Regions from separate parts of the Streptomyces sp. NBC_01571 genome, predicted to be linked through region 3. Evidence: riboswitches for the same ligand, from Rfam matches in the RefSeq annotation. Region 3 holds a riboswitch; each other region holds the start of a gene.
What was found. A riboswitch is a leader RNA that binds a small molecule or an ion and turns the genes downstream of it on or off. The one in region 3 is predicted to bind S-adenosylmethionine.

Region 1: linked by a shared signal. The riboswitch ahead of OHB41_RS15070 (aminotransferase class V-fold PLP-dependent enzyme) and the one ahead of OHB41_RS52395 (putative leader peptide) in region 3 are both predicted to bind S-adenosylmethionine.
Region 2: linked by a shared signal. The riboswitch ahead of thrC (threonine synthase) and the one ahead of OHB41_RS52395 (putative leader peptide) in region 3 are both predicted to bind S-adenosylmethionine.

What each region holds. Positions count from the first base shown of each region.
Region 1 covers NZ_JAPEPZ010000001.1:3,340,906-3,346,568, forward strand. The annotation lists gene OHB41_RS15050 (NYN domain-containing protein) at 1-1,059, opposite strand, end outside; gene OHB41_RS15055 (hypothetical protein) at 1,094-1,333, opposite strand; gene OHB41_RS15060 (rhomboid family intramembrane serine protease) at 1,464-2,195, shown strand; gene OHB41_RS15065 (Lrp/AsnC family transcriptional regulator) at 2,192-2,473, shown strand; gene OHB41_RS15070 (aminotransferase class V-fold PLP-dependent enzyme) at 2,561-3,922, opposite strand; SAM riboswitch class IV at 4,107-4,223, opposite strand; gene trpD (anthranilate phosphoribosyltransferase) at 4,483-5,547, opposite strand.
Region 2 covers NZ_JAPEPZ010000001.1:4,910,556-4,916,218, reverse strand. The annotation lists gene otsB (trehalose-phosphatase) at 1-467, shown strand, start outside; gene OHB41_RS22070 (alpha,alpha-trehalose-phosphate synthase (UDP-forming)) at 496-1,917, opposite strand; gene OHB41_RS22065 (glucosyl-3-phosphoglycerate synthase) at 2,044-2,988, opposite strand; SAM riboswitch class I at 3,156-3,312, shown strand; gene thrC (threonine synthase) at 3,330-4,658, shown strand; gene OHB41_RS22055 (MoaD/ThiS family protein) at 4,779-5,054, shown strand; gene OHB41_RS22050 (cold-shock protein) at 5,509-5,663, shown strand, end outside.
Region 3 covers NZ_JAPEPZ010000001.1:8,321,546-8,327,208, reverse strand. The annotation lists gene OHB41_RS37485 (ABC transporter substrate-binding protein) at 1-999, opposite strand, end outside; gene OHB41_RS37480 (amino acid ABC transporter ATP-binding protein) at 1,068-1,862, opposite strand; gene OHB41_RS37475 (amino acid ABC transporter permease) at 1,859-2,848, opposite strand; SAM riboswitch class IV at 3,443-3,589, shown strand; gene OHB41_RS52395 (putative leader peptide) at 3,626-3,700, shown strand; gene OHB41_RS37470 (glutathione S-transferase family protein) at 3,792-4,568, shown strand; gene OHB41_RS37465 (YceI family protein) at 4,791-5,306, opposite strand; gene OHB41_RS37460 (MarR family winged helix-turn-helix transcriptional regulator) at 5,436-5,663, shown strand, end outside.

The sequences.
Region 1 (5,663 bases), 5.0 Mb from region 3:
CAGCAGCCGCAGCCGCTGCTTCTCCAGCGGCATCTGCGGATAGCCGGTCTTGGTGACGTTGTAGCCGTCGACCACCAGGTGCGCCTGCGGCAGCGCGAGCAGCTGGTCGAGGATCGCGGGATCGTTCTCGGACAGGGCGCGAGCGGCGATGTCCTTGGGGGTCATCCGTCCCGGTTCGACCGCGTCCACGGTCTCGGCGGGCCGTACGGACACCGGTGGCAGCGCGAGTTCGCGGCGCAGCCCCTGCGCCGCGTCCAGCACGGTGTCCAGCAGCAGCCGGACGCGCATGTCCTCGACGCTGCGCCCCTCGCGGGCCGCCTTACGGGTGGCCTCCAGGGCCGCCTCGGCCTCGGAGAGCCGTGTCTTGAGCCGCCGGCTCTCGCTCTCCGCGGCGGACACCTGGGCCTGCCCCTCGGCCCGCCCGGTGTCCATCTCGCCCTGCAGCTTGCGCAGCGCGGCCTCGCCCCGCTTGACGTCGCTGAGGGCACCGCGCAGCTTGCGGTGCAGCGACTCCGACTCCTTCTTCGCGGACTCCAGCTCGGCGCGCAGCCGTTCGGTCTCGGTCCGGGTGTGCGCCCGCGCCTCGGCGAGCTCCTCACGCAGTCGCTCCAGCTCCGCGCGGCTCTCCTCGTCGGCGCGCTCGGCGTCCGCCCGCAGAGCCTCCTCGCCCGCGGCGGTCACCAGCTTCACCCAGCCCGCGGGGCGCAGCACGTAGGCAGCGGCCGCCACGTCCAGCGGGTCCGCGGCCGGGGGCGGCGCACCCGAGTCGAGGGCGCCGACGAGCTCCGGCTGCGCCTCTCTGAGCTTCTCGGCGATACGCTGCCGGAAGAGCGGGTCGGTCTCCAGTGCGGCGGCCATCGCGTTGCCCGCGAACTTCGCCCGCCGGTTCGGGGCGAACCGCGCGTACTGCCGTAGCTGAACCGGCAGTTCGGCGATGGTCAGACCGCCGAACCCGTCGGAGACGATCTGTACGACACGGCGGCGCACGCCGTCGGGCAGCGGACGGTCGAGCACCTCGGCGGCGCCGTCGTCCGGCTCCCCGCCTGTGGTCTCCGCCATCCGTCACTCCATCGTCCGTGCGGGGCCCGCTCCCTCAGGAGCCGGCGCCCGGCCTGTCCACCAGTTCCACCTGATCCACCGCGTTGCACCAGCGACAGCGCACCGACTCGATGGTCTCACTGACCACCTCGCGCTCCTCCACGCTCGGCTCACCGCCCAGGTCGAGGTGCACGTACTCGACGACCTTGGACGAGCGGGTCACGTCGAAGCGCGTCAGATTGCCGCACAGGGTGCAGCGCCAGCGAGTCTCGGCGGTCGGAAGGGGAACCGTCATGTGGCAGTCGCTTTCCTTCTGGTGTCCGTGTGGCTCGTAACCCTACGGCCTGGCGGGTAGTCGACGCTCGGCCGTCCACAGCGGCGAGGCACTCTGTGTGCATCGGTCCGGTTACGTCATGCTCTGCAACATGATCGGCAACTGGAGGACGACGGTCGGCAGGACGGTGCGGGCCCAGTCCGCGCCCGTGGCGTACGGGCTGATCGTCCTGTGCTGTGTGATCTTCGTGATCGGCCCGGCGTCGGGGTTCAATCCGACGTACGGCACCGGTGACGAGCTGCTCGTCGCGCAGCGGGCCTACTTCCGGCGCTGGGGCGTGGTGCCCACCGACCTGCTCAGCGGGACTCCGGGCGCCCTGCTGACCCCCGCCACGGCCCTGTTCATCCACGGCAGCTGGCTCCACCTCCTGGGCAACATGCTCTTCTTCTACGTCTTCGGGGCCATGACCGAGGAACGCATGGGCCACTTCGAGTTCGCCCTCTTCTACGTCGGCTGCGGCTATCTCGCGCTGGTCGGCTACGCGGTCGCCAACTCCACCTCCGAACAGACCCTGGTCGGTGCCTCGGGAGCGATCTCCGCGGTCCTCGGAGCGTTCCTCTACCTTTTCCCCAAGGCCCGGGTGACCAGTCTCTTCCCGTTCCTCTTCTTCCTGCCGCTGCGCTTCCCCGCCTGGATCGTGCTGCCGTTCTGGGCGGCGCTGCAGTGGCTGGCGGCGGGCCGCAGCCCCTCGGGCCCCGGGGTCGCCTATCTGGCGCACCTGGTGGGCTTCTCGCTGGGCTTCCTCTACGCGTGGGTGCGCTTCCGGCGGCCGACTAGAGTGAAAGTCCCAGCAGCGGCCCCCGAGGGAGAAAACCAGCCGTGATCACCGCGATCGTGCTCATCAAGACCAGCGTGGACCGGATCCCCGAGATCGCCGAGTCGATCGCCGCGCTGGACAGTGTCAGCGAGGTCTTCTCCGTCACCGGCACGTACGACCTGATCGCCATGGTCCGGGTCAAGGCCCACGACGACCTGGCCGACGTCATCCCCGGCAGCATCAGCAAGATCCCGGGGGTCGAGGGCACCGACACGCACGTCGCGTTCCGCACGTACTCGCAGCACGACCTGGAGGCGGCGTTCGCGATCGGCCTGGACTCCTGACCGGCCTGGCTTCCTGACCGGCCTGGACTCCTGACCCCGCCCCCCACGCCGCTCCGTACCGCCGCGGGTCCTCCGCGGCCGCCGGGGTCAGACTGCGGGCACGCAGCGACCGCCCTCGGTCCGGTAGCGCCACTGCGCACCGTCCCGCACGAGCTCCTTCACGGCGCGCACGAAGCGCTCCACGTGCTCGTCCGGGGTGCCCGCCCCGAAGCTGACGCGGATCGCGTTGAGGGACTTCTCGCCGGGCGCGGCCTCGGGGGCCCCGCACTCGCCCTGGGTCTGCGGGTCGCTGCCGAGCAGCGTGCGCAGCAGCGGATGCGCGCAGAAGAGACCGTCACGCACCCCGATGCCGTACTCGGCGGAGAGCGCCGCCGCGAAGTGCGAGCTGTTCCAGCCCTCGACGACGAACGAGATGACGCCGACCCGCGGCGCGTCGTCGCCGAACAGGGACAGCACGCGCACGGCGGGCACCTCGGCGAGTCCCTCCCGGACCGTGCGGATCAGGTGCCGCTCGCGGGCGACGATCCGGTCGAAGCCCTCCTCGGTGAGCGCCTTGCACGCGGAGGCGATGGAGTAGGCGCCGATGACGTTGGGGGACCCGGCCTCGTGCCGTGCCGCGCTCTCGTGCCACTCGACGTCGACGCCACCGTCCGCGCGCCGGGCGACCTTGCGGCTGGCGCCGCCGCCGGCGAGGTAGGGCTCGGCCTCCCGCAGCCAGTCGGAGCGGCCGGCCAGGACACCGGAACCGAAGGGCGCGTACAGCTTGTGCCCGGAGAAGACGACCCAGTCGACGTCGAGGTCACGGACGGACACCGGGTGGTGCGGGGCGAGCTGGGCGGCGTCCAGGACGATCCGGGCGCCGTGGGCGTGCGCCGCCGCGGCGAGCTCGCGCACCGGCCACAGCTCTCCGGTGACGTTGGAGGCGCCGGTGACGCAGACGAGGGCCGGTCCGTGGGGGTCGCGGTCGGCGAGGGCGCGCTCCAGGACCGCGACGGCCTGCCGCGGGGTGCGGGGCGCGTCGAGGTACGTGACCCGCGCGTCCTGCCACGGCAGCAGCGAGGCGTGGTGCTCGGTCTCGAAGACGAAGACCTGGCAGTCGGCCGGAAGGGTGGCGGCGAGCAGGTTGAGCGAGTCGGTCGTCGACCGGGTGAAGACGACCTGGTCGTCCTCGCGGCAGTCGAGGAACTCCGCGACGGTCCCGCGGGCGTTCTCGAAGAGGTCGGTGGACAGCTGGGAGAGGTAGCCGGCTCCGCGGTGCACGCTGCCGTAGTACGGGGCGTACGCGGCGACGTCGTCCCAGACGCGCTGGAGGGCCGGGGCGCTGGCGGCGTAGTCGAGGGCGGCGTAGGTGACCTCGCCACCGGTGACGAGCGGGACGGTCACATCACGGCCCAGAACGGGCAGCGGGGCACAAACGGACTGGTCGGCGGCAGCGGTGGAGACAGACATGGCGCACTCCTGTGAGAGGCAGGCGGAAGCACCGCGCGAGCGGGGGCGTACGGAGGTACGCGCGCGCGGCTCGGCGCAGGTGAGGGTGAAAAGGGGTGTGCGGAGGCGGGGCTCTACGCCCTAGCGCATTCGCTTGCTCACAGAAGGCTCCCTCGAACGACCAGGACCCCTGGGATTCTCGAGGGGTCCGCGCTTGCCGTAGACCTCGCTGCCTACGGCCTGGTCTTCACCCGGGGCACCCCGCCACGGACGGAGGGTTGCCGGACAGCCGGCCGGGGCCTCATGGCTGTCGCTCATGACCTGATACCGCATCCTGCCACACGATCTTCCGGACGCAACCCCGGCGTCCATATGGCGGAACGACCTCGCCCTCGAACTCCGGACGCCCCGACCCCCTCAGGGGCGCGGGGAACTGCGCGACCAGCCCCCACCCACCCGCACCCGGAAAACCACCACGCTCGGGGTCCGGGACAAAGCCCCGCGGACGGAACACACAGAGACGACGTGGGCGGGCGGGGCCCGGCCAAAAGGCCGCGCCCCCGCCGGCCCCCGCCCAGGAGTCACGCGTTGGTGGCCGTCACCCAGCGGTCGAGCGCGGCGCGCGCCGCGCCGGAGTCGATGGCCCGAGCCGTCCTCACCATCGCGGCACGGAGCTGGTCCACCAGGGACGCGTCCGTCGGGGACAACGCCACCAGCGCCGCCGCCGCGTTCAGGACCACGGCGTCCCGTACGGGCCCCCTCTCGCCGTCCAGGACACGGCGGGCGACCTCCGCGTTGTAGGAGGCGTCGGCACCCCGCAGGGCCTCCACGGGCACGAGGTCGAGCCCGACGTCCCGCGGATCGAACCGCTCCTCGGTCACCTTGCCGTCCCGCACGACCCAGACCTTCGACGTCGCCGTGGTGGTCAGCTCGTCCAGCCCGTCGTCACCTCGGAAGACCAGCGAGGAGTTGCCGCGCTCGGCGAAGACGCCGGCCATGATCGGCGCCATCCGGGCGTCGGCGACACCGACCGCCTGCGCCCTCACCCGCGCGGGGTTGGTCAGCGGACCCAGGAAGTTGAAGACCGTCCGGATCCCCAGCTGTCCGCGCGCCGCAGCCACATGACGCAGCGCCGGATGGAACTTCACCGCGAAGCAGAAGGTGATCCCGGCCTCCTCGGCCACCTCGGCCACCCGCTTCGGCGTCAGTTCCAGATTGACGCCCAGCTTTCCCAGCACGTCCGAGGCACCGGACGCCGAGGACGCGGCCCGGTTGCCGTGCTTGACGACCTTCGTGCCGGTACCGGCCACCACGATCGACGACATCGTGGAGATGTTCACCGTCTTCGCGCCGTCACCGCCCGTACCGACGATGTCGACGGTCTCCCCCGGCACCTCGATCACCTTGGCGTGCTCGTACATCGTGCGGACCAGGCCGGTGATCTCCTCGACCGTCTCGCCCTTGGCCCGCAGCGCCACCACGAAGCCGGCGATCTGGGCGTCCGTCGCCTCGCCGCTCATGATCCGGTCCATCGCCCAGGCCGTGTCGTCCGCGCTCTGGTCCCGGCCGTCGAGCAGGCCGTTCAGCACCGCGGGCCAGGAACGGCCCGCCGCGATGTCGCCTCCAGCGGGGGTCACAGCACTCATATGCCGCTCCTGGGTTCGTAGACAGGTACAAGCAGGGTCCACCCTATCCAGCCCAGGCACGGCGAAGAGCCCCCGTCCATGGGACGGGGGCTCCTGCCGTGGCGATCAGTGGGACC
Region 2 (5,663 bases), 3.4 Mb from region 3:
CCGAGCTGCCGGGAGTCCTCGACCGGGTCGGCGCCTGGCAGGGCACGTGGATCGAGGAGAAGGGCCGCGCGCTCGCCGTCCACACGCGCCGCGCCACGGACCCGCAGGCCGCCTTCGAGTCCCTGCGCGAACCCCTCGCCGATCTCGCCACCCGGCACGGCCTGATCGTCGAACCGGGCCGGATGGTCCTGGAACTGCGCCCGCCGGGCATGGACAAGGGCGTCGCCCTCCTGGAGTACGTCCGCGAGGTCGGCGCCGAAGCGGTCCTCTACGCGGGCGACGACCTCGGCGACCTCCCCGCCTTCGCCGCCGTCGACAAACTCCGCTCGGACGGCGTCCCGGGCCTGCTGGTGTGCAGCGGCAGCTCGGAGGTCGCGGAACTCGCCGACCGCGCCGACCTGGTGGTCGACGGCCCCGCCGGGGTCGTCCACCTGCTGAGGGCCCTGGCGGACCGGTTGGACCGGTAGCCCCGGCCCGCCGCGGCGAACGGCGCCCTCACTCCTCCAGCGCGCGCAACTGCTCCAGGAACCACTGCGCCGGAGGCAGGGCCGTCGCCGCCGCGGCGAGCCGCTTCGTGCGCTCGGCCCGCTCACCGGCCGACAGGGACAGGGCCTCGTGCAGCGCCCGCGCGGTGCCGACCACGTCGTACGGGTTCACCGCGACCGCGTCCTCGCCCAGCTCCTCGAACGCCCCGGCCTCCCGGGACAGCACCAGCACGCACCCCTCGTCGGAGACGACGGGCACCTCCTTGGCGACGAGGTTCATGCCGTCCCGGATGGGGTTGACGAGGGCGACGTCGGCGAGCCGGTAGGCGGCCAGCGAGCGGGCGAAGTCGTCCTTGACGTGGAGCACCACCGGGGTCCAACCCGGCGTCCCGTACTGGGAGTTGATCTCGTCCGCCAGGGTCTGCACGGCGGCCGTGTAGTCCCGGTAGACCGCCAGGTCCTGGCGGGAGGGGTAGGCGAAGGCCACGTGGACCACCCGCTCGCGCCACTCCGGCCGGTCCTCCAGGAGCTGCCGGTACGACAGCAGGCCCCGCACGATGTTCTTCGACAGCTCGGTGCGGTCGACCCGCACGATCGCTCTGCGGGCGCGGCCGTCGGGGCCCTCACCGATCTGCCCGCGCAGCGCGTCCATCCGCTCGGCGACGTCCGCCTCGTGGGAGCGCCCGCGCAGGAAGTCCGCGTCCGCGCCGAGCCCGTGCACCCCGACCCGGGTGTCGCCGAGCCCGCCGACGAGCGCCTCGCAGCAGGCGGTGAACGCGTTCGCCCAGCGGTGCGTCAGGAAGCCCAGCCGGTCCGCGCCGAGCATGCCGCGCAGCACCTGCTCGGCGATGTCGTCGGGCAGCATCCGGAAGTAGTCGACCGGCGCCCACGGTGTGTGGGAGAAGTGGCCGATGCGCAGGTCGGGGCGGAGCTCCCGCAGCATGCCGGGGACCAGGGTCAGGTGGTAGTCCTGCACGATCACCACGGCGCCCTCGGCCGCCTCGTCCGCCAGGGCGCGCGCGAACGAGCGGTTGTAGGCCTCGTACGACGCCCACTGGCGCCGGAACTCCTGGTCGAAGACCGGCTCCAGCGGCGTCTGGTACAGCATGTGGTGGACGAACCACAGCATGGAGTTCGCGATGCCGTTGTAGGCGTCCGCGTGCACCGTGGCGTCGATGTCCAGCATCCGCACGCCCTCCTCGCCGACCCCGCGCCGGACCGCCTCGCGGTCCCCCTCGCCGAGCGCCGAGCACACCCACAGGGCCCCCGCGTCCGGACCGATCGCGGAGAGGCCGGAGACCAGCCCGCCCCCGCCGCGCCGGGCCTGGAGCGAGCCGTCCTCGCGCACCTCGTAGGAGACCGGGCCGCGGTTGGACGCGACGAGGATCCGGTGGGCGCCATGCGTTGAAGCCGTTGAAGCCGTTGAAGCCATGCCTCGAAACCTAGCCCGGCACCGAAACGCTCAAACGTTCCCGTCGGCCGTATGCGACGAAGGACACGAACCGCGGGGCGGTGGCGCCGGTCGTGCCGTCCACCACCCCCTCACCAGGGACGCGGTTCACGCGGCCCGGCGTTCCACGTATTCGGAGATTTCGGCCATCGGGGGGCGTTCCTCCGTGTCCACCGAGTACGTACGCGGCTCGAAACCGTCCTCGCCCCGCTCGAACTGGGTGAGGGAGGGCCGGATGAGATGGCCGCGGGCCAGCCGGAGCTGCGCCGTGCGGTAGATCGCGGCGGACATCCGGCCCAGCGCCTGCCCGTCCTGGTGGCGGTGCTTGCGCTCGCCCACGTCGACCTGGGCGAGCGCGTCGAGGCCCACCAGGTGCAGGGCGTCGACGAGCATGCCCAGTTCGACGCCGTACCCGACGGGGAAGGGGAGCTGTTCCAGCAGCGAGCGGCGGGCCGCGTACTCACCGCCGAGCGGCTGGACGAAGCCGGCCAGCTGGGGCCAGTGCATGTTCAGCAGCGGGCGGGCCATGAGCTCCGTGACGCGGCCGCCCTGCCCCGCGGCGCCGGCCAGCGGACGGTCGTACATCCCCTTGACGAGGTCCACGCCCGGCTCGGTGAGCAGCGGGCCCACGATCCCTGAGACGAAGTCCGACGAGAACTCCCTCAGGTCCGCGTCGATGAAACAGACGATGTCCCCGCTCGTCACGAGGAGCGACCGCCACAGCACCTCGCCCTTGCCGGGCACAGCCGGGATGCGGGGCAGGATCTCGTCCCGGTGCACGACACGCGCGCCCGCCGCGGCGGCCACCTCCGAGGTGCGGTCGGTCGAACCCGAGTCGACGACGACGATCTCGTCGACGAGGGGCACCTGCCGCATCAGGTCGTGGCGGATGACGGTGACGATCTCGCCGACCGTCTCCTCCTCGTTCAGCGCGGGCAGCACGACGCTCACCGTGGAGCCCGAGGCGCGCTTGGCGGACATGATTCTGTGGAGCGGGCGATCGGCCACGGACCAGGAGCGTGTGTTCAGCCAGCGCTCGACTTCCTTCAGCACAGTCTGCGGCTCCTCACTGTCTGATCACCCGGTGTCGCACGGTGTGATCCATCTCGCGGTTCGGACGACTATCTCAACTGTCCTGGCCTTCGGTTACAGTCTTGAACAACGCGGATGACCATCGCATGTCGTAGATCATCCCGGACTGAAGACCAACAACCGAATACCGCTCATCCAGAGGGGCAGAGGGATACGGCCCGATGAAGCCCCGGCAACCCTCCAGCCGGTCCTGTACCGATCATTGCCGATCGCGTCGCGGGGCTCCCGGCTCGGGAAGGTGCCAAATCCGTCTCACGGCGAAGTGCGTCGTGAGGAAGATGAGGAGAAAGGGCCTCGCCTCCATGGCTGCGCAGACTGTTGCAAGCACTCCGGACACCGCGACCTCCGCGGACCCGTCGGCTTCCACCGCTTCCACCGGCACCGTCGATCTGGGCCCCGCCGCGGCGCTCTCCTGCCGCGAATGCGGCCACCGGGTGCCGCTCGGCCCGGTCTTCGCCTGCGAGGAGTGTTTCGGACCGCTCGAGATCGCCTACGACTTCTCGGCCTACGACACCGAAGAACTCCGGGCGCGCATCGAGGCGGGCCCCGCGAACATCTGGCGTTACGCGCCACTGCTGCCCGTCCCGGCCGACGTCGCCGACAAGCCGAACATCAACCCGGGCTGGACCAGGCTCGTCAAGGCCGACAACCTCGCCCGCGAGCTGGGCGTCGAACCCGGCCGGCTCTTCGTCAAGGACGATTCCGGCAACCCGACGCACTCCTTCAAGGACCGCGTCGTCGCCCAGGCCATCGAGGCCGCCCGCGCCTTCGGCTTCACCACCCTCTCCTGCTCCTCGACCGGCAACCTCGCCGGCGCGGTGGGCGCCGCCGCCGCGCGTGCCGGCTTCCGCTCCTGCGTGTTCATCCCGCACGACCTGGAGCAGGGCAAGGTCGTCATGGCCGCGGTCTACGGCGGCGAGCTCGTCGGCATCGAGGGCAACTACGACGACGTGAACCGCTTCTGCTCCGAGCTGATCGGCGACCCGGCCGGTGAGGGCTGGGGCTTCGTCAACGTCAACCTGCGGCCGTACTACGCGGAGGGGTCCAAGACCCTCGCGTACGAGATCTGCGAGCAGCTCGGCTGGCAGCTGCCCGACCAGCTCGTCGTGCCGATCGCCTCCGGCTCCCAGCTGACGAAGGTCGACAAGGGGCTGCAGGAGCTGATCAAGCTCGGCCTCGTCGAGGACAAGCCCTACAAGATCTTCGGCGCGCAGGCCGAGGGCTGTTCGCCGGTGTCGGTCGCCTACAAGGCCGGCCACGACGTCGTCCGGCCGCAGAAGCCGGACACCATCGCCAAGTCGCTGGCCATCGGCAACCCCGCCGACGGCCCGTACGTGCTGGACATCGCGCGGCGGACGGGCGGGGCCGTGGAGGACGTGAACGACGAGCAGGTGGTCGACGCGATCAAGCTGCTGGCGCGCACCGAGGGGATCTTCGCGGAGACCGCCGGCGGTGTGACGGTGGGGGTGGCCAAGAAGCTGATCGAGAACGGGCTGCTCGACCCGACGCTCACCACGGTCGTGCTGAACACCGGTGACGGCCTCAAGACGCTGGACGCGGTGGCCGGCACGGGACTGACCGCGACCATCCGCCCCAGCCTGGACTCCTTCCGCGAGGCCGGCCTCGCGTAGCCGCCCGGCCGGGGAGGTCCTTCCCCGGCCACGGGCCCGCGGGGGCCGGACGCGCAGTTCCACGCGCCCCTGCCGGGGCGCTCTCCGCCGTACGCCACCATCCGACCGGGAGGTCACCGCATGAGCGTCAACGTCCGCATCCCCACCATCCTGCGCACCTACACCGGTGGCCGGTCCGAGGTGACCGCCGAGGGAGGGACCCTCGGCGAGGTGATCTCCGACCTGGAGAAGAACCACACGGGCATCGCCGCGCGCGTGCTCGACGACGAGGGCAAGCTGCGCCGGTTCGTCAACGTGTACGTCAACGACGACGACGTCCGCTTCGAGCAGGGCCTGGAGACGGCGACGCCGGACGGCGCGGGCGTCTCGATCATCCCCGCCGTCGCCGGAGGCTGACGGGCGGTTACCCACGGTGAAATCATTACCGTGGGTAATGCCAATCACCGAGAGTTCATCGAATTGCCCCCTCCGTGAGAGAAGCGGAGGGGGCAATTCTGCATGGTTGAGCGGGGTACAGTTGGGGAACCCGCCGCCTTATCCATGCCGGGTGCATATGAGTGCAGGTGCGGCCTGCGATAAGAAGTGGCCAAAGTGCCCGGCGTTTTTGAGCCTTATGTGGCCTTTATGGGGCCCGAGTTGCCCTAAATCTTCGCGAATTCTCCCTATATTCCCGATCGGGCGTGCCCAGAATTCTCGTCCGATTGACCTGTTGCAGACGGCAGTTGGGCAGATACATTCAGCCGCGGTCGACGCGTTCCGGCGCACACCCCCAATCCGTTGGGGGGTGGAGGTCTGACCCGGGTCCGCGAAGTGCGGTCCTGTGCAAGGGCCAGTAATAGGGGAGTTAGGCATGGCTCAGGGCACCGTCAAGTGGTTCAACGCGGAGAAGGGGTACGGCTTCATCGCGGTCGACGGTGGTGCGGATGTTTTCGTCCACTACAGCGCGATTCAGATGGACGGCTACCGCACCCTGGAAGAGGGTCAGCGGGTCGATTTCGAGATCTC
Region 3 (5,663 bases):
GACCCGGGCGGTGTCGACGGCCTCGTTGGAGAGGTTCCACGCGGCGAGCCACTTGGCGTACTGACCGTTCTTGATCAGGTGGTTGATGGCGTCGGCGACCGGCGCGGCCAGCCCGCTGCCCTTCTTCGCCGTGGCCGCGATCAGCCCCTGGAGCGTCGCGCCCGCCCCGGAGAACGTGCCCGCGTTGCGCGTCGGGTCGGGAGACTTCGCGGTCTGGGTGATGTGGTAGGCGATACCGGGGTTGGGCCCGAAGGAGGCGTCGATCTTCCCGCTGGACAGTGCGAGGGCCGTGGCGTTGTTGTCCTGGTAGTACTTGACGGTGAGCTTCTTGCCCTCCTTGGCGAGCTTCGCCTTCCACTCCAGCAGGATCTTCTCCTGGTTGGTCCCGGCGCTCACCGCGACGGTCCGGCCGGCCAGGTTCCGGTAGTCGCCGTCGAAGTTCCAGGTGCTCTTCTTCCGCACCTCGAAGGCGAGGTTGTCCTGCCGGTAGGAGGCGAACTCGTATTTCTTCTTGCGTTCCTCGGTGTCGGTGACGTTCGAGAAGGCGATGTCGGCCTTGCCGCTGTCGATACCGACGAACAGGTTCTCCCAGGTCGAGTTCTTCACCTCCGGCTTCAGGCCGAGGACCGCGGCGACCAGCCGGCCGAGGTCGGGTTCGGCGCCGGTGAGGGTCTTCTGGTCCTGCCCCACGTACGCAAGTGGCGGGAACCCGGCGGGCAGCGCGCCCACTCCGATCACCAGCTTGCCGCTCCTGGCCACCGACTCGGGCAGCTCGGCGCTGATGGACTTGACCTCGGGCACGGTGAGTTCGGTCTGTTGTGCGGCGCCGTTGGAGAGCGCGCCCAAGGTGACGGTGCCGGGGGCCGCGCCGCCGGTCGTGGTGGCGGCGTCGCTCTCGCCCCCGCACGCGGCGAGTCCGGTGGCGAGGGTGGCGACGGCGGTGGACACGGTCAGGCCACGGAGGAGTCCGGTACGGAGGGTGCGGGTTCGGGTTTGCATGGGTCGTCCTTGTCAGGTGTGCCGTGAGGGCGTGGTGCGGGGGGCGGATGAGCGGTGTCCGGGCGGGATCAGAGGACCTTGCTCAGGAAGTCCCTGGTCCGCTCGTGTGCCGGGTGGTCCAGCACCTGGGCGGGCGGCCCCTGTTCGACGATCCGGCCGGCGTCCATGAAGACCACCCGGTCGGCGACCTCACGGGCGAAGCCGATCTCGTGGGTGACGATGAGGAGGGTGGTGCCGCTGGTGGCCAGGTCCTTGATGACGGCGAGGACCTCACCGACCAGTTCGGGGTCGAGGGCCGAGGTGGGTTCGTCGAAGAGGATGACTCCGGGGCGCAGCGCGAGAGCGCGGGCGATGGCCACTCTCTGCTGCTGGCCGCCCGACAACTGCCGTGGAAAGGCGGCGGTTCTGCCGGCGAGCCCGACCCGGCCCAGCAGGGTGCGCGCCAGTTCCCGCGCTTCGGGCCTGCTCAGCCGGCCGGTGGCGACCGGCGCGGCCGCCACGTTGTCGAGCACCGTCAGGTGCGGGAACAGGTTGAAGTTCTGGAAGACGAAGCCGATCCGGCTGCGCTGGGCCAGGATGGCCCGCTCGCTCAGTTCCTTGAGCCGGCCGCCGTGCCGTCGTACGCCGATCGGCTCGCCGTTCAGGCTGACATGGCCGATCTCGGGTTTCTCCAGGTGGTTGATCACCCTGAGGAGCGTGGACTTGCCGGAGCCGGACGGTCCGAGGACGACGGTGACCTCGCCGGGCCGTACGGTCAACTCCACTCCGTCCAGGACACGTTGGGTCCCGTACCACTTGTGCACGTCATGGACCTCGACGGCCGCGGGCCGGACGTCGGGCTGCTCCGTCACCTGGGCGGTCACAGGGCCGCCTCCTTCCGGACACGGTCCCGCAGGTCACGCAGACCGGTGCGGAGCTTCTGCAACGGGGTGGGCGGCAGGGTGCGCAGCGCGCCCCGCGAGTAGTACCGCTCGACGTAGAACTGGACGACCGAGACGACGCTGGTGAGGATCAGGTACCAGACGGTGGCGACCAGCAGCAGCGGCACGATGTCGCCCGGGTAGGTGCTGCCCATGCTCTGCACCGAGCCGAACAGGTCGAGCAGGGAGACGTAGAAGACCAGTGAGGTGCCCTTGATCAGGCCGATCAGCTGGTTGACGTAGTTGGGGGTGATGGAGCGCAGGGCCTGCGGGAACACGATCCTCGTGAACTGGTAGCCCTTCGGCAGACCCAGCGCGGAGGCCGCCTCGTGCTGGCCCTGGTCGACGGAGAGGATGCCGCCCCGTACCACTTCGGCCGCGTACGCCGCTTCGTTGAGGCTCAGTCCGACGACCGCGACGACCATGTCGGTGGCGAGCCGGGACTCGTCGAACGTGAGGAAGGCGGGGCCGAACGGCACGCCGAGGCTCAGCGTCCGGTAGAGCGCGGAGAAGTTGTAGAGGAAGAGCAGGACGACGATCAGCGGCACCGACCGGAACAACCAGATGTAGACCCAGCTCACGGCACGCAGCACCGGGCTCCGGGAGAGCCGTGCGAGTGCGAGCAGGATGCCGCCCAGCAGTCCCGACACGGCGCTGTAGAGGGTCACTTCGAGGGTGATGAGCAGGCCGTCGAGGATCGTGGGACGCAGGAACCAGTACTGGAACCTGTCCCACTGGAAGAACGGATTGGTCGCCAGGCCGTGGACGAGCTGGGCGACCACGACCAGCACGATCGCCGAGACGATCCAGCGGCCCGGACGGCGCAGCGGCAGCACCCGCTGCGCCGCGTACGGCCTCGGTTCGACCACGGGAGCGGGAGGCGGCTGCGCCGTGCTCAACGGCACGGCGGAGCTGAGGGATTCACTCATGGAGGGCTCCAGGCGGCTCGGACTCCCCCGGCACGGGCCGTACGACGAGACGACGGGCACGCGCACGGGGGAACGAACCCGATGCGGGGACGAGAAGGGGAGGACCACCGGAAGTCCGCCCGTTCGACGGCGGCACACGGTGGTTCGGAGATCACGGACCCCGGATCGGACACCGCGGATCAAGGACCGGGGTTCAGGGACCGGGGTTCAGGGACCGGAGTTCAGGGACCGGCGATCAGCGAGGAAGTGCGTCAGCCCCGACAGAGACAGCGGGCGTCGAGGGAGGGACAACACCGTGCCGTGCGGGCGTCGCCGCCGTCGGCGAGGTGCCGCTCCGGACGACGGTTCATGAGTACGCGGTCGCGGCCGTGGGACCGCGAGGCGGTCTTCCCCTGGGCTGCGTACATCGCGGTCACCGTCACCGTTCCGGCCCGTGGGGCCTCGTGTTCACCGGAGTTGCTCCGGCCCGATGCGGCGTAAGTTAGGCACGGCCCCGAACGAATGTCAACGCTCGGCAGCCCGGATGACCACGTCGTGAGACCGCGCGGACGCCTTCTTGACGAGGCCACGGGGCGGACCGAGACTGGCGGGGACGGTCACGATTGTCAGCGCCCTTCGCACGGTTCCTTCCGTGCGATGCGGTTGATCGGCCCCGGCCCGCTGACAGGCAACCCTTCCACCGCGACGGGGTGCCCCGGGTGACGACCGGGTCCCGCCGGAGCGGCGGGGCAAGCGTGGTCTCGCCTCTCGCGAGCCCCGGACACGGGAGCGACGGGAATGACCGGAAAGGGCACGAGCGGTCTGACCAGGCGCCTGCACATCGATCTGCAGCGGGTCTCCAGCGCCTACTAGTCCACGGTCCGGACGGTACGTCAGCGCAGTCACTCCGTTCCGCCGCTGCCGCCCCTCGGGTGGCAGGGCTTCGTCGTCCCCATGGAGAGTCATGCCCGAGACAGTCTCGCTCAGTCCGACCGCCGCCGCCTCCCACCACTGCGCCTCGGCCTCACCCGCCGCGGGGGCGGTTGTCGCCGCCCCTCGGGCGGCGGCCCCCGCGCGTGGACACCGCATCCGCAGTCGCATCGGAGTCGGTCCGGCCGGCGGTTTCTATCCGGCGCCGCACCGCTATCAGCTGTACCTCTCCGAGGGCTGTCCGCGCTCGCTGCGCATCTCGATCACCCTCGGCCTGCTGGGACTGCGCGACTCGGTCACCACCACGCTGCTGACGGGGCCCGCCGGGACGCCGGACGCCTGCGCCGCCCTGCGGGCCGCGTACGAGGCCACCTGGCACCACTACGACGGTCCGCTCACCGCGCCGGCGCTGTGCGACCGCTGGAGCGGACGCATCGTCAGCAATCACACCCCCGACATCCTGCGCGACCTCGGCGAACTCCCGGGCTGCCGCGGCGGCAACGGACTCCCCCGGCTGCACCCGCAGTCCCTCGCCGCGGACATCGACACCTTCCGCGTCTTCCTCGACCGGAATCTCACCCCGGCCGCCCGGCCGACGGCGCGGTCGGCCGCGCTCAGCTCACTGGATCAGCAACTCACCGCACACCAGAATGTGTTGGGCGAGGAGTTGACGGCAGCCGACGTCGACCTGTGGGTGGCCCTCACCCACCTCGGCACCGAGGACGTCCTCTCCCCGTACGGCCGTCTGCGGGACTACGTCCGCCGGCTGGACGGCCACCCGGCCTTCCACGCAGCGGCGCGCCGGGCCTGACGGGCCGCCGGGGCGTCTCCCCGGACGACCGGGCCGCACCCACCCGGGCCCGTGGCGAACGGAGCCCCCGGCCACGGGGGACCGTTCGCCGTCTTCTCCTCGACCCGCCCGGCAAGGCGCGGCAGCAGGAACCGCGGGACGTCGGCCGCCGTATCCGGCGGACCGTGGAACCGGACGGCCACTGCCTGCCGCCGCGCCGACGGCGGGCGGTGATCCGCCGGATCAGCCCTTGACGCGGGTGAAGACGAGTGTGCCGACGACAGTGGTCAGGCCGCGGAGCATGCCCATCTGGTTCCAGCCCATGTCGAACTGGTCGCGGTCCACGGTGAACTCCGTGCCGAGCGTGACGTCTTCGGCGCTCGCCGCGGTCACCCGGGCGACGACCGGCTGCGGCCTGGTGATGCCGCGTACGGTCAACTGCCCGGCGACCTCGACGGTGTCGTCCTGGGCGACCACGGCGTTGTCCACCGCGAAGGTGATCGTGGGGTGCCGTTCCACGTCGAAGAGGTCGGCCGAGCGGAGGTGCTTGTCGCGCTTGCCGTTCTTGGTGTCGAGGGACGCCACGTCCAGGGTGACGGTGCCGCGGGCGGTCCCGTCGGCCTGCACCTCGCCCTCCCCGGTGACAGCGGCGAAGGCCCCCTTCACCGTCACCAGGCCCCACATCGTCTTGTGCCGGATGACGACGCTGGTGCGGGCGGGGTCGAGCTGCCACAGGCCGGTTTCGACGGCGACGGTCATGAGAGTTCTCCAGACGGTTAACAGTGAGAGGTGAGGCACGAGCCGTGGGACAACCAGGAGTCATCCAAATTTGGACGATCACAGGCTAGCCCGTTCTCCAAATTTGGACAACCGGTAGACTGTGACACCATGGCCGACTTCCTCGCCCCCGCTGACCTGCCCGAACACGAGCCGGCGGCCGATGACGGCCTGCTGCCGACCGAACTGCGGTCCTGGATGAGGCTGCTCGCGGCGGCCGGGGCGATCGAGCAGCAGTTGCGCGCTCGCGTCAAGGACGCCCTCGGTGTCTCGCACGACGAGTTCCTGGTGCTGTGCCTGCTGGCCGACCAGCCCGGCTCCAGTCTGCGCATGACACAG